Regions from separate parts of the Acidovorax sp. GW835-FHT14G06 genome, predicted to be linked through region 3. Evidence: predicted binding sites of a transcription regulator. Region 3 holds the regulator's gene; each other region holds the start of a gene.
What was found. The regulator HrcA, encoded in region 3, represses chaperone genes, less so after heat shock. The targets are predictions, from matches to a motif close to TTAGCACTCNNNNNNNNNGAGTGCTAA.
Positions count from the first base shown of each region.

Region 1: AC1Q64_RS07275 (co-chaperone GroES) is a predicted target of HrcA. The motif match lies at 1,311-1,337, and genes of this name have one in related genera.
Region 2: rpoH (RNA polymerase sigma factor RpoH) is a predicted target of HrcA. The motif match lies at 2,248-2,274, and genes of this name have one in related genera.

Region 1 covers NZ_JBXAGA010000003.1:445,110-450,271, reverse strand. Annotated here, with positions in the region: gene groL (chaperonin GroEL) at 1-831, opposite strand, end outside; gene AC1Q64_RS07275 (co-chaperone GroES) at 929-1,219, opposite strand; gene argC (N-acetyl-gamma-glutamyl-phosphate reductase) at 1,411-2,346, opposite strand; gene AC1Q64_RS07265 (LysR family transcriptional regulator) at 2,455-3,342, shown strand; gene petA (ubiquinol-cytochrome c reductase iron-sulfur subunit) at 3,409-4,035, opposite strand; gene AC1Q64_RS07255 (sigma-54 interaction domain-containing protein) at 4,401-5,162, shown strand, end outside.
Region 2 covers NZ_JBXAGA010000010.1:86,589-91,750, forward strand. Annotated here, with positions in the region: gene AC1Q64_RS18350 (SCO family protein) at 1-31, shown strand, start outside; gene AC1Q64_RS18355 (Bug family tripartite tricarboxylate transporter substrate binding protein) at 124-1,161, opposite strand; gene rpoH (RNA polymerase sigma factor RpoH) at 1,276-2,217, opposite strand; gene AC1Q64_RS18365 (hypothetical protein) at 2,999-3,157, shown strand; partial or broken gene AC1Q64_RS18370 (electron transfer flavoprotein subunit alpha/FixB family protein) at 3,391-3,628, opposite strand; gene AC1Q64_RS18375 (alpha/beta fold hydrolase) at 3,779-4,597, shown strand; gene AC1Q64_RS18380 (bifunctional diguanylate cyclase/phosphodiesterase) at 4,618-5,162, shown strand, end outside.
Region 3 covers NZ_JBXAGA010000003.1:266,964-272,125, forward strand. Annotated here, with positions in the region: gene AC1Q64_RS06345 (RelA/SpoT family protein) at 1-1,756, shown strand, start outside; gene greB (transcription elongation factor GreB) at 1,834-2,400, opposite strand; tRNA gene AC1Q64_RS06355 (tRNA-Arg) at 2,480-2,556, opposite strand; tRNA gene AC1Q64_RS06360 (tRNA-Ile) at 2,762-2,838, opposite strand; gene hrcA (heat-inducible transcriptional repressor HrcA) at 2,890-3,894, opposite strand; gene AC1Q64_RS06370 (hypothetical protein) at 4,276-4,827, opposite strand.

The DNA.
Region 1 (5,162 bases), 180 kb from region 3:
CTTCACAGCCACAACCTTCAGGATGCCGCGGATCGTGTTGACCACCAGCGTAGCCAGGGCTTCGCCTTCGACTTCTTCGGCAATGATCAGCAGCGGACGGCCGGCCTTGGCCACTTGCTCCAGCGTGGGCAGCAGGTCGCGGATGTTGCTGATCTTCTTGTCGAACAGCAGCACGAAGGGGTTGTCCAGAATCGCGGATTGCTTTTCGGGGTTGTTGATGAAGTAGGGCGACAGGTAGCCGCGGTCAAACTGCATGCCTTCCACGACGTCCAGTTCGCTGTCCAGCGACTTGCCGTCTTCCACGGTGATCACGCCTTCCTTGCCAACCTTGTCCATGGCGTCAGCGATCAGCTTGCCGATGGTTTCGTCGGAGTTGGCGGAGATCGAACCCACTTGGGCGATTTCCTTGGAGGTGGTGGTGGGCTTGGAAGCCTTCTTCAGCTCGGCAACCAGGGCCGTCACAGCCTTGTCGATACCGCGCTTGAGGTCCATCGGGTTGATGCCAGCGGCCACGTACTTGAAGCCTTCGCGCACGATGGCTTGTGCCAGCACCGTGGCGGTGGTGGTGCCGTCACCAGCGTTGTCGCTGGTCTTGGAGGCCACTTCCTTCACGAGCTGGGCGCCCATGTTCTGCAGCTTGTCCTTGAGTTCGATTTCCTTGGCCACGGACACACCGTCCTTGGTCACGGTAGGGGCGCCGAACGAGCGCTCCAGCACCACATTGCGACCCTTGGGGCCCAGCGTGACCTTGACCGCGTTGGCCAGGATGTTCACGCCTTCAACCATGCGAGCGCGGGCTTCGCCGCCGAAAACTACGTCTTTTGCTGCCATTTTGGAGCTCCTAAATTTGGTTCAAATTGGCTGCTGGCGCTTATTCAATAAGCACTAGCAGCTATGAAAAGATGAGTGATTCAGAGGGGAAGAGAAATTACTTCTCAACCACTGCAAACAGGTCGTCTTCCTTCATGACCAGCAGCTCGTCGCCGTTGACCTTGACGGTCTGGCCCGAGTATTTGCCGAACAGAACGCGGTCACCGACCTTCACGTTCAGGGCGAGCACTTCGCCCTTGTCGTTGCGCTTGCCGGGGCCGACGGCCAACACTTCACCTTGATCGGGCTTTTCGGCGGCGTTGTCAGGGATCACGATGCCGGAAGCGGTCGTGGTTTCGCTTTCAATACGCTTGACGATCACGCGATCGTGCAGAGGGCGAAGGTTCATTGCAATGCTCCTGTTTTCAGTAAAAAAAGCTGAGGGACTCAATCAGCCCCGGCCATCCGGGGCCACCAAACTGCCAGCAGAGAGCACAGTGTTAGCACTCGTCTGCGGTGAGTGCTAATGATACGGGCATTTGTGGCCATTTCAAGACACCCCCCAGAACATGTGGGGGAAGTTTCTTGTCTCCGCGGCTTTCAGGTGGTGCCATCCAGCATCAGATCCAGGTTCTGCACCGCTGCCCCCGAGGCCCCCTTGCCCAGATTGTCAAACACGGCGGTCAGCAACATCTGACCGTGACGGGCGTTGCTGAACACACCCAGCTGCAGCCGGTTGGTGCCGTTCAGGGCTTGCGGGTCCAGATGCTCGGTTGCTTCGGTGGTGGCGATGGGCATCACCTCGACGAAGGCGGCGTCGGCGTAGTGCTGCTGCAGGCAGGCGTGCAGGTGTTCGCCTTGCGTACCCGGCGCGAGCTGCCGCAGATGCAGCCCGATGGTCAGCACGATGCCCTGGCGGAATGCGCCGTACGAGGGCAGGAAAAACGGGCGCTGCGACAGCCCGGCGTGTTGCGCGATCTCGGGCGTGTGTTTGTGCTCCAGCTGCAGCCCGTAGACCTGGAGGGCGGGCGCATGGGCTGCCTTGGGGCCTTCGTGGGCTTGCACCCGGGCACGCCCACCGCCGGAATATCCCGACACCGCGTGGATGTTGAGCGGGTGGTCGGCAGGCAGCAGGCCGGCCTGCACCAGGGGCCGCAGCAGGGCCACGGCGCCGGTGGGGTAGCAGCCGGGGTTGCTGACGCGTTGCGCCTTGGCGATGCGTGCGGCCTGCGCCGCATCCATCTCCGGAAAACCATAGACCCATTGCGGGGCCGTGCGGTGGGCCGAGCTGGCGTCAATCACGCGCACGGCGGGGTTGTGGATGGCGGCGACGGCTTCACGCGCAGCGGCGTCGGGCAGGCACAGGATGGCGATGTCGCAGCTGTTGATGGCCTCGGCGCGGCGCGTGGGGTTCTTGCGGTCGGCCTCGGGCAGTGTCAGCAACCGCAGGTCTGTGCGGCCGTGCAGGCGCTGGTGGATTTGCAGGCCGGTAGTGCCTTGGTCTCCATCAATGAAGACGAGAGGTCGGGTGGTCATGGTGCGGACTCCTGGCAGGGGTGGGGGTGGGATGTGGAATCTTCAGCCCCGATCTAAAATTTGAAAAGTTGAATTTCACAAACATCAAGATCAGTTCTGCTGAACGTCATGCGCGAACTCAATCTCGACCGGCTGCGCACCCTGGTCACCATCGCTGACCTCGGGTCCTTTGCGGAAGCTGCCCGCACGCTGCACCTGGCACCGCCCACGGTCAGCCTGCACATTGCGGACCTGGAGGCGCTGATTGGTGCGCCGTTGCTGGTGCGCAAGCGGGGCGAGGTGCGGCCGTCCGGCGCGGGGGAGGTGCTGGTGGAGCGGGCCCGGCGCCTGCTGGCCGATGCCGATGAGGCGATGGACCTGGTGCTGCGCCAGGTGCAGGGGCTGGAGGGGCGTGTGCGGTTGGGCGCCTCCACCGGCGCCATTGCGCACCTGCTGCCCCAGGCGCTAGAGGTGCTGGGCCAGCACCACCCCGGCATTGATGTGCAGGTGGTGGTGCTTACATCGCAAGAGACGATGTCGCGGCTGGCCCTGGGTACGCTGGATGTGGGGTTGGTCGCCTTGCCGATGGCCTCGGTGCGCGGGGTGACGGTACTGCCGTGGCGGCGCGACCCGGTGATGGCGTTCGTGCCGTCCGCCTGGACAGCACCCCGGCGGGTCACGCCGCAATGGCTGTCCGGTCAACCGCTGATCCTGAACGACAACGGCACCAGTCTGTCGCGCCTGACAAGCGATTGGCTGGCCCTGGCGGGCGAACACCCCAAGGCGCGCATCCAGCTCAACTACAACGATGCCATCAAGAGCCTGGTGGCGGCCGGGTATGGGGCCACGCTGCTGCCCCACGAGGCATCAACCGCCACGCCGCTGGATCCGCGCATCCGCATGCTGCCTGTGCAGCCCCGGCTGTGGCGGCCCCTGGGCATTGCGCACCGTGCGGGGGCTGTGGAGCGCGCTACCCAGCATGTGCTGGACGTGCTGTGGCAACAAAAGCAGGTGTGACACCAGTCCATGTAACCCGCTGAGGGCAGCGTCACCGGCCTTCTTCCCATGGCTGCTGGCCACTGCTCAGGCTGCGTCATCCCCGATGCGCAATTGGGTGTCGGACACATAGCGATGTGGCGGCACCTCCAGATTGGTGGGCGCAGGCTTGTTCTTGAAGACGCGGCCCGCCAGGTCGAAGGTGGAGCCGTGGCAAGGGCAGAAGAAACCACCTTGCCATTGGTCACCCACGCTGGGGTTGGCAGTGCCAGCAGCCACGGCCGTGGGCGAGCAGCCCAGGTGGGTGCAGATCCCCACCGTGACAAACACTTCCGGGCGGATGGAGCGTTGCGGGTTGCGGGCGTACTCGGGTTGCTGGTCCTTGCGCGAGGCGGGGTCGGCCAGTGCTGCGTCTTGCTGCGGCAGGGCGGCCAGCATCTCGGGCGTACGCCGCATGACCCACACGGGCTTGCCGCGCCATTCCACCGTCTTCACGCCGCCGGGCGGCAGGTCGCTGATGTCCACCTCCACACTGGCGCCCATGGCCCGCGCGCGTTCGCTGGGGGCAAAGCTGGACACCAGGGGCACGGCAACCCCCGCAGCTGCCACGCAGCCAGCGGCGGCCGTCAGCAGCACCAGCTGCCTGCGCTCTGCATCGCGGTCGCCGTCAGGGCCTTGCAGGCGACCATTGGGGGTGGCAGGAGTGAGGGGCATGGGGCGCTTTCAGAGAGGTGGAATGGGGCCCGCCATCGCAGGAAAAATGCTTTTCCGACTGGGGGAGGGCTGCCGTCCGCAACGTTGCCGGGCGGCAATCGCTTACCGCAAACGGCGTGCCATTACCCACCAGCTGCACGACACGCTGGGCGCCGTGCATGAAAAGCCTTTGCATTCAATGGGTTGCATGGGTGGAACGGTCGGGACCGTTGTGCTGTCAGGCCGGTGGGTGCCAGACTCACTGCCATCGGGGCTGCCAAACCGACTGCCAACTGCCATCCATTGCAGCCCACATGGCATAGATCAAATGTCCGCTGGCGAAACGGGTGCACCGTCGGTGCACTTGCATGTACCGAGGTTTTGCCATGTCCCGTCTTCCCGCTCCGCCTTCCGAACTGGTGTCTTTTCTGGAAGGGCTGACCGAGCCGCACATCTTGCTGGACGACCGCCACCACATCCTGGCAGCCAATGGCGCCTATCGCCGCCAGTTCGGCGTTGCAGGCTGCGTGGTGGGCCTCACTTGCCACGCCGTGTCCCACCATGCCAGCGTGCTCTGCGATCAGGCGGGCGAGTCCTGCCCCATGGCGCAGGCGCGCGCCTCGGGGCAACGCGAAAGGGTGCTGCATGTGCACTACACGCCCCAGGGTGAGAAATATGTACAGATCGAACTGACCCCGGTGGCAGGGGTGGAGGGCGCCCCCGGCTTCTTTGTGGAAAAAATGCTGCCCCTGCCCGTCGCGGCGCAGCCGGTGTCTGCGGCGCAAGGGCTCATCGGGCGTTCGCCCGCGTTCCAGAAGATGCTGGGCCTGGTGGCGCGGGTGGCGCCGTCGCGCGCTGCGGTGTTGCTGCTGGGTGAGTCGGGTACGGGCAAGGAGCTGGTGGCCCATGCCGTGCACCAGGGGAGCGTGCGGGCGCGGCGTGCGTTGGTGCCGGTGGATTGCTCCAGCATGCCCGAAGCGCTGTTCGAGTCCAAGCTGTTTGGGCACGAAAAAGGGGCGTTCACCGGTGCGACCCAGGCCCGGCCGGGGCTGATGGAGGCCGCAGACGGCGGCACGCTGTTTCTGGACGAGGTGGGGGACATCCCCCTGCCGCTGCAGGTCAAGCTGCTGCGCCTGCTGGAGACCGGC
Region 2 (5,162 bases), on a different contig from region 3:
GAAGGTGTTGTTGGCCGAGGCCGGGGGCTGAGCCCCTCCAGCCCCTGAGTGACCCGGGGCCTGTGTCAGGCCGCCGTTATGCGAGGCACTGTGCGGCCCCGCATGAGTTGATGCTCTTGGGCCTTATTCGGCCTTGATGCCCCGCATCGCAATCACGCCGCCCAGCAGATTGGTGTCGGCCTTGATGCGGTTGGCCAAGCCTTCGGGAGACGAGCCCACCGTCTGCCACCCCTGCTGAAACAGCTTGCTGCGCACGTCTTCGCTGCGGGCGATCTCGCTGATCAGCGCGGCCAGCTTGGCCTGGATGGGCTTGGGCATGGTGGAAGGCGCTGCGAAGGCGTTCCAGATTTCCAGGTTGAAGTTGCTGATGCCTGCCTCGGCCAGGCTCGGCACCTCGGGTGCCAGCGGGCTGCGCCCGGAGGAGGTCACGCCGATCGCGCGCAGCTTGCCCGCACGCACCTGGGCCTGCGCCAGCGCCGGGGGCAGCAGCGCCATCTGCAGCTGGCCGCCCAGCATCGCGTTGGCCACCTGCGGATAGCCAGGGTAGGGCACATGCACGGGGTTGATGTTGCTGCGCGCCTTGAGCAGCTCGGTGCCGATGTGGCCCACCGTGCCCACGCCTGGCGTGCCGTAGCTCCACTTGTCACCACCATTGCGTGCTGCCACGAAGAAGTCGCGGGCACTGCTGTTGGCGGCCACGCCGGGCTGGTTGACGGGTGCGGTCAGGATCAGCGGCGAGGTGCCGATCAGGCTGAGTGGTGCCAGATCCTTGATCGGGTCATACGGCACGGCCGGGTTCAGCAGTTTGGCAATTGTCATGTTGCCGTTGATCATCAGCCCGATGGTGTGATCGTCACGGGCCTTGGCCACTGCGTCGGCACCGATGTTGCCGCCCGCACCTACCTTGTTGTCCACAATGACGGGCTGGCCCAAAGCCTTGGACAGGGGTTCCGAGAACGTGCGTGCCGTCAGGTCGGGGGAAGAGCCGGCCGGGAAGCCCACGATGATCTTCAGGGGCTTGGTGGGCCAAGCCAGCGGCGCGGGCGCTGTGGCGGGCTTGCCGGCGTTCTGCGCCAGCGCCCAGGGGGATGCAGCAGCCAGCGCAATCAGCAGCGAAGCACGGCGGGAAACACGGCCAGGAAAGGCGGAACGTGATGGCATAGGGAGCAATCTCCTTGAGGAATATTCGGGGCCCAAACGACACGGGGCCCCAGAACTGGGGCCCCGCGAGGCAACTTCTGCAGCCGGGGATATTAACCCCGCCGTCCAATGCGCTCAGGCGTATTCGGCCAGCGCCTTTTTCATCTTCTTCATGGCAGCCACCTCAATCTGGCGAATGCGCTCAGCGCTCACGCCGTAGACAGCCGCCAGGTCGTGCAGCGTCATACCGCCACTGCCGTCGTCGTTGACCTTGAGCCAGCGCTCTTCCACGATGCGGCGGCTCCGGTCGTCCAAGCTGGCGAGCGCGTTGGCAATGCCGTCGGTGGCCAAGGTGTCTCGCTGGCGCGACTCGATCATGGCTGTGGGTTCGTGCGACGCATCTGCCAGGTAGGCGATGGGTCCAAATGCCTGCTCTCCATCGTCGGACGGGGCTGGGTCCAGCAGCACATCGCCGCCCGCCATGCGGGTTTCCATTTCGATGACTTCTTCGCGCTTCACGTTGAGCTGCGCGGCCACGGCGTCGATCTCATGGTCAGACAGGGTGTCGCGGTGCGTGGCGGCATCGGCGGCCGAGGCGTCTGCCTTGAAGCCCTGCTTCATGGAGCGCAGGTTGAAGAACAGCTTGCGCTGCGCTTTGGTGGTCGCTACCTTGACCATGCGCCAGTTCTTCAGGATGTATTCGTGGATCTCGGCCTTGATCCAGTGCATGGCGTAGCTCACCAGGCGCACGCCCTGATCGGGGTCGAAGCGCTTGACGGCCTTCATCAGGCCCACATTGCCTTCCTGGATCAGGTCGCCATGGGGCAGTCCGTAGCCCAGGTACTGGCGTGCAATCGAAACCACGAGGCGCAGGTGCGACATCACCAGCCGGCCGGCGGCGTCCAGATCGTTGTTTTCCTTGAGCTGGCGTGCGTAGGTCTGCTCTTCTTCGTGCGTGAGCAGAGGCAGGCGGTTGACGGCCGAAATGTAGGCGTCCAGATTGCCCAAGGGGGGCACCAGCGCCCAAGGGTTGGCGGGCGCCAGAGACATCGTCGCGGTTCCAGATTGAATGTTCATTCCGGGAATCCTTTCCTCTAAGCCATGATATTAGCACTCTCTCTGATTGAGTGCTAAGCCCGGAGTTCCCGTCAGGTTGCCCATGGACACCGTTTGACAATATTTGTTGTCGATTCCACTCGAGTTTTGTATTTTTCTCATTGAGTTTTGTATTTTTTGGGTGCAAAAAATCGCGTAACTATTTGATTTGTAAAGGGAAATTTGTTCTTGATGACGTTTCATCAATCTTCCGTGCCTGTTTTTCGGCGGATTTCAGGAATCTGGCCCCACCCCTTTGAGCAGCGGGTCGTGCGTTGGTTGCGTCGCAATGCGGCTTAGCCAGCAGTTGAAAGCACATTGTTTGCAAGTGTGTGCTAACTATTTCTGCCTGATCAGTAGGAAGAAGTTGGTGAGATATTCGCCCCTATCGATGTGGGCCTAAGAACTGGGAGCAGCGGCGCCCCTCCAATCGGTCGCGTAGGTGAGGTCATCCCCGCAAAGGCATCTACATGATGCCCTAGTGAGGCTGCAGGACGTTCCCTGGTCGAATAGGTTCCTATCCTGGAGTCGTTGCTCTCACCCACCTAGCAGTCACCATGGTACTGAGTAGCACCTGGTGCATCCGTCCCGGGTACAGCGCGCCCCTCAAACGCCTTTCTGCCTCTTTGCGTGCCCGGTTTATTTGCGGGTACGTACCACAGGCGTGTGCATGGCGTGGATCCTTGGAACCTGTCCATGTTCCGCCCCCCCCCGGGGGGGGCAGGCTCAAGAAGACGCTCAGCGCTAAAAGCCCCGGCAGTGGATGGCTCTAGATGACGATCTGGAACGTTGGCCCGACTCCTGTCGGCAAAACCAGGTCGCATGCGATGGAACTACAGGCTTGTCCAACCCCGATGCCCAACCAGACCTGAGGGAGAAGTTGAGCTGCTGCTATGTAGCGGTGTCGGGCAACCCTCCGTAGGTCTTTGAAGCAGGCAGCTGGAGGGGACCGGGGCCAGGTGTCCATCGGCACACTGCTGCCTGTGGCTTCGCCTCAGCCAAAGGCAGTTTTGTAGCAATTGCCACCACCGATATCGGATTGACGAACTGACGCTATGAGGCGCACAGCGGCCTTTGCCCGACGCTGGTCCGATAGAAATGGCATTGCCTGCGATACCTTGGGGCTGTTACCAGCAGATGCACTGGGCTATACCGGAGCGGCGCTGCCAGTTCTGGCTCAACGGAGAACAGATCAGCGTCCAACTCATAGTCGGCCCGTGCTGAAGATCGGCGCCTCTGGGGCCTTGTTGATCGCTACGATCACTTTGGAGTCCTTCATGCCTGCCAAGTGCTGGATCGCACCCGAGTTACCGGCCATCACAAATAGCCAGGACACCACGATCTTGCCCGTCTCACACCAGTGAGACGGCGTTGCACCCGGATTCACAGCCGAACTGCAAACTATTGTCAAACGCGGGGTTTGGCCGCGTCACCGCCCATCTCACCCGGTCAAGCAGCACCTGCGTCGCTATAGTTCATGGCAACCTGCGAAATGGCAGGAACCTGTTTGCCCTGATACCGTATCAACCCGAGGAGATGCGTCATGAGCAGCGTTTTGAAGCGAAACAATGTCAAAGTTCTGGGCGATGAAGGCCCTGTGCTCATGTACGCGCACGGCTTTGGGTGCAATCAAGATATGTGGGGCTTGATGACACCTGCGTTCAGAGCTACGCACCGCCAAGTGCTGTTCGACTATGTGGGCAGCGGCGGCTCGGACCGCGCGGCGTTTGACCGGCTGCGGTATGCCGATCTTCGGGGCTACGCGCTGGATGTCCTGGAAGTGTGCGATGCCCTTGGCCTCAGCGAAGGGGTGACCTTTGTAGGCCATTCCGTCAGCTGCAGCATCGGCATGCTCGCATCCATCGAGCGGCCTTCGCTGTTTGACCGGCTGATTTTGCTGGGCCCGTCTCCATGCTTTCTGAATGACCCGCCCGGCTACGCGGGGGGCTTCGAGCGTGACGACCTGGAAGGTCTGCTGGCGCTGATGGATCAGAACTACATGGGATGGGCCAACTACCTGGCGCCGGTGGTTGCGGGGAATGCAGGAGCCGGCGACGTCACCAGCACGCTGACAAACAGTTTTTGTTCGACGGACCCGGTAGTTGCAAAGGTGTTCGCCAGGGCCACATTCTTCGCGGACAACCGGGCTGACCTTGCCAAAGTCTCGCGGCCATCACTGCTATTGCAACACCGCAGCGATACTTTGGCACCCCTTTCCGTCGGGGAGTATCTGCATGCACATCTGCCGGACAGCACACTGCAAGTGCTCGACGTTGCCGGCCATTGCGCGCATATGAGCAACCCAGCCCTCGTGATCAATGCCATGCGTGACTACCTTGATCACGCTTGCGTCGTCGCCTGAAGCAATCGCAGGCCGCTTCCATGAGTCTTCTGGACCAATTGCCCTGCGCGGTGGTCGTCACGAACGAAGCGGGTCGCCTTCTGGACGTCAACGCGGCACTTCTCGCGCTTGCAGGAGGGGCACGAAAGGATCGCATCGGGGCGTTGTTCGATGAACTGCTGCCGCCAGCCAGCAGAATCTTCTTGCAGACCCATATCTGGCCCACCTTGCTTCGGGACGGGCAGGTCAGCGAAATCCATCTTCAAGTCAGCGGTTGCGACACAAACCGCGTGCCTGTGCTGCTCAATAGTCGCCGGGGGGAATACCAGGGTGCTCCCGCCTATTTTTGGAGCCTTGTTTCCACGCACGAGCGCCACCGCTTCGAGGTTGAACTCATTGAACAGCGCAACCTGGCAGAGTCGGCGGGCCTGGCGCTCGGCGAAAGCCAGCGCTTTATTCGCGCCATCACTGACGCGATCCCAAGCATGGTGGCTTACTGGGGCAAGGATCTTCGCTGCCGCTTCGCCAACCATGCCTACGCGCAATGGTTCGGCAGGCACCCGCACGAGTTGATCGGCATGTCGCG
Region 3 (5,162 bases):
CAACATGCGCACGCTGTCAGACATGCCGCGCAGCAAATGGGGCCGCATCTCGTCCGAGACGCTGGAAATTTATGCCCCCATCGCCCACCGCCTGGGCCTGAACCAGACCTATCGTGAACTGCAGGATCTGGCCTTCAGACACCTGCACCCCTGGCGCTACGCCACCTTGGCGAAGGCCGTCAACAAATCCAGGAACCGCCGACGCGATCTGGTTCAAAAAGTGCAGACCGAAGTGGATGCGGCCTTCTCCAAGATCGGCATGAAGGTGCGCCTGGCTGGCCGCGAGAAAACGCTGTATGCCATCTATCAGAAGATGGACCTCAAGCACCTGAGCTTTGCCCAGGTGACGGACATCTACGGCTTCCGAGTCATCGTGCCGACAGTGACCGATTGCTATACCGCCTTGGGTGTACTGCACCAGATGTACAAGCCGGTACCTGGCAAGTTCAAGGACCACATTGCCATTGCCAAACTCAACGGCTACCAGTCTCTGCACACCACCCTGGTAGGGCCCTCGGGCGTGAACATTGAGTTCCAGATGCGCACCGACGAGATGCACGTGATTGCCGAAGCGGGCGTGGCGGCACACTGGCTTTACAAGGCCCAGGACGGGGAAGGCACTGCAGCCGAGCGCCTCGGAACCAAGTGGCTGCAATCCTTGCTGGACATACAGAACGAAACGCGGGATGCGGCGGAGTTCTGGGACCACGTCAAGGTGGACCTGTTTCCCGATGCGGTCTACGTCTTCACACCCAAAAGCCAGATCATGGCACTGCCTCGCGGCGCCACCGTGGTGGACTTTGCCTACGCCATTCACAGCAATGTGGGCGACCGCACCACGGCCGCCAAGATCAACAACGAGCAGATCCCGCTGCGCACCGAACTCAAGAATGGGGATGTGGTGGAGATCATCACCGACCCTATCTCCACACCCAACCCCGCGTGGCTTGGCTTTGTGCGCACGGGCCGTGCACGGTCCAAGATCCGCCACTACCTCAAAACCTTGGCTCATACTGAATCTGAGGGGCTGGGAGAAAAGCTGTTGACCCAGGCCATTCGCGCCGAAGGCTTGGAGCAGTTGCCTCCAGTAAACGCAGAGACGCAACCGCTGTGGGACAAACTATTGCGGTTTACTGGCAACCGCACGCGCAGCGAGCTGATGACCGACCTGGGTTTGGGCAAGCGCATTGCCAGCATCGTAGCCAAGCGCCTCATGGTGCTGATGTCTGAGCATGGACACCGCCCGGATGCCCTGCTCATGACCCGCGAGCGCTACACATCGCACGAAACCCTGTCGCAAGGCGCTGTGACCCTGGACGGTAGCGAGAATGCTTCCGTGCAGTATGCCGCCTGCTGTCGCCCAGTGCCGGGCGACAGCATCGTCGGTTATCTGGGCCGTGGCGAGGGACTGGTGGTGCACAACGCACATTGCAGTGTCGCCAAGCGTCTGCAACACAAAGACAGCGAGCGGTTCATCGCTGTCGATTGGTCGGATGAGCCCACCCGCATGTTCGAAACGGGCGTGGTTGTTACCGTAAACAACGGCAAAGGGGTGCTGGCACGGGTAGCAGCAGAGCTTGCCAATTCAGAGGCCGACATCACCCATGTGGATATGGATGATGAAGCGGCCTTGGACACCACGGACTTGCGCTTCATAGTGGCAGTACGCGACCAATCCCACCTGGAGCTTGCACTGCGCAACCTGCGCCGCACCCAGGCTGTGCTGCGCGCGGCCAGAATCACACCACAACCCTGACGCACTGGCGCAGCAGTACACCAAGCCCGCTCAGGTCGCGGAAAGTGGTGCGCAGGAGCACTGCCTGTTTGCAATCGCTACGAGACGACACTACGGGGTGGGTACTGCACCTCCAACACCTCAAGGTGGCGCACACCGCCTGGTGTTGGTAGCTGCACCTCATCCCCAACGCGCGACTTCAGCAGCGCCCGTGCAACGGGTGAAATCCAGCTGACCTGCCCCATACGACTGTCCGCCTCGTCGATGCCTATGATGGTGATCGTGCGCTCACCATCCTCGTCGTCTGAGTAGGTGACGGTAGCCCCAAAAAAGACCTGTTCGCTACCCGCGTGCAAACTGGGGTCCACCACTTCGGCGATCTCCAGCCGCTTGGTCAAAAAACGGATACGCCTATCAATCTCGCGCAAGCGCTTCTTGCCGTAAAGATAGTCACCGTTCTCAGACCGATCCCCATTGCTGGCAGCCCAGTGAACCACATCCACGATCTTGGGCCGCTCGTTGTCGATGAGATCCAACAGCTCCGCCCTCAGACGCGCATACCCGGACGGGGTGATGTAGTTTTTGCCACCCGGCGGCAAAGGAGGCAATGCCAAACCCTCGTCATCATCGGCACCGTCAGTTTCCTTGGTAAAAGCCTTGCTCATCGCCAGAACTCTCCAATCGGCGCAATACGCCTGGACAAATGAAAAAGCCTGCAATCTCGCGATTGCAGGCTTTAAACATTGGTGCGGCTGGCAGGAATCGAACCCACGACCCCTTGGTTCGTAGCCAAGTACTCTATCCAGCTGAGCTACAGCCGCTAAGCTTTGAATTATAGCATGATTTCTTGGCAACCCCTGAAATTTGCTTTCTTTCTGATTGCCTTCCTGAATCAGGCTATGCAAACAGACAGTCAATTCAACGCAAGCCGAGATTGTAATGCACGATGAAGGCTACAAAAACAAACTGAGCGATTTGGATCACAAAACACATCGTTTGCTGATACATCCACCCTGCGAGCAAGGGTGGTAGGGCGTGTTGGACTTGAACCAACGACCAAAGGATTATGAGTCCTCTGCTCTAACCAACTGAGCTAACGCCCCCAGGCCATGCTACAGCGCTATACAACGTGGCAAGCGCCGTATTGTAGGGGCTTACTTGCGGTGGCTGAGCGCGTTGGATACCAGCTTGGAGGTGATGTCCACAATCTGGATCATGCGGTCGTATGGCATGCGCGTAGGACCTATCACTCCCAATGTTCCTACCACCTTGCCATCGACCTCGTACGGGGAGCTCACGATCGACAGCTCTTCAAATGGTACGACCTGGCTCTCTCCACCGATGTAGATGCGCACTCCCTCCGCTTGGCTGGAAATATCCAGGAGCCGGAGAATCTGAGTCTTCTGCTCGAACAAGTCGAAAGCCCTGCGCAAATTGCCCATGTCACTGGAGAAGTCGCTGACCGACAGCAGGTTGCGCTCCCCGGAAATCACCACCTCATCCTGCGCCTCGGACAGCGCCTCCGAACCCACGTTGACCGCCGCCTGCATGAGCGATGCGATCTCTCCGCGCAACACATCGACCTCGGACTTCAAGCGTTCCCGTACCTGCTCCATCGCAAGTCCCGCGTAGTGGGCGTTCAGAAAGTTGGAAGCCTCCACCAGCTGTGACTGGGAGTGGTCCACCTCGGTAAAGATCACACGATTCTGAACATCGCCCTCCGGGGACACGATGATGACCAGAAACCGCTTTTCAGAGAGTCGCAGAAACTCAATGTGACGAAATACCGAGGTACGCCGAGGTGCCATCACCACTCCAACGAATTGGGAGAGGTTGGACAACAGCTGCGCAGCGTTGGCGATGACCTTTTGAGGCTGTTCAGGTGCCAGCTGCGGCGGCATGACAGACTCTCGCTGCACCGTCAACATGGTGTCCACAAACAATCGGTATCCACGCGCGGTAGGGATACGGCCTGCTGAGGTATGTGGACTCGCGATCAGCCCTAGCTCTTCCAGGTCCGCCATCACGTTTCGTATCGTGGCAGGCGACAAATCCAACCCGGACGCACGGGAAAGGGTACGCGACCCTACAGGCTGCCCATCAGCGATGTAACGCTCGACCAGGGCTTTGAGCAACAACTTGGCACGGTCATCGAGCATGGAATGATTTTACTTTTGTAATCGTGTTTTGGCCCAGCGGTCCCGGCCTCCGAGGCGGTGGGGGTGGTCACGCAAGTTGCTGAGCGGCTCGCCAAGCATATCCGCCAGATTGGTCTGGTCGCACCAGCAGGAAGGGCAACGCCCGGCGGCCTGGGCCACATCTTCATCAGGCAAGGCACGCATTCAGCGCCACATTTTGGCTTCTGGTTGACGGACAGGTTACACCCACCGTCTACTCAGGCCCGCCAGCGCCCCACGCCGTGGGGCAGAATTCGGCCAGGAGCAGCCGGTGGCGGCAAGTAAGAGCGGACACTCAACGCACCACCATGTAAGCGCGACTGGTCCTCTTGGTGGAGGCGTTAGGCGGCCGCTGGAAGATACTCATTTGGCTGCAAAGTTGCCAATAAAAAACCCAGTAAAAGAGGCCTTCCCGGAAACGAAAACTTCCTGATCCGTCCGGAGCGGGGCGCCGACGTAGTGATCGGCGAGGCAGATAGTTGCTTGAACCGATAGGAGGCTGAGGGTGGCATGCTGGTCGCACCCCTTGCGAGCTCTGAACTGTTCCACCGAAATGACCTTAGCGACGAGAGGAGCTTGCGGTGTGCCGAAGGCCCAAGTGCCTGCCGCGAGCCAGCCACGAGGCGCAACGACTATGGCTCCTGCAGTGATGACAGTGATGAGAGGGTTGATGAACAGCCAGCGCACCCAACGAGTTGGATAGCGCCATTGCATATGGGCAGTGAAACGCGGTTGGGTGAGCAACAGACCGGCGCAGGCAGGGAGGAGGAAGAGAAAGGCCACCAACGCCGCTTGCGTGTACTGAGCGCCGTAGAAAAAAACGAAGCGGCCCCCTTGAACAAGGTCCAGGAAGGCGCCCAGCGAGACAAAGACGAATGCGGTGAGGACCGCCGCGCGAGTTAGCGGGCTGGTCATTGGCTTCGAGAGTGGCATTAATACCCAGGTGAATACCGTTATAGAGCGCGGAGGCCTTGATAGCCCACCAACGTAAATTAGACCGAGAAACCTGCGATATAGGATCTCCAACAGCATCGCTCGAACTGTGAGCAAGCCGGATTGTGAATAGATGACTGTTTAGGGAAATGGTGCCCACCGTCTGCTCAGGGCCCAGAGCAGTTGGTCAGTGCACAGCCACAAAGCCGTCGTTTGACGATGAACGACTCCATGGCGTGGCCCAGCCCCATGCGCAAAGCTATAGTGTTTGGAACGAATTCGCTCACGGACCAAATCCAGCAACCGTGTGGCGCGCA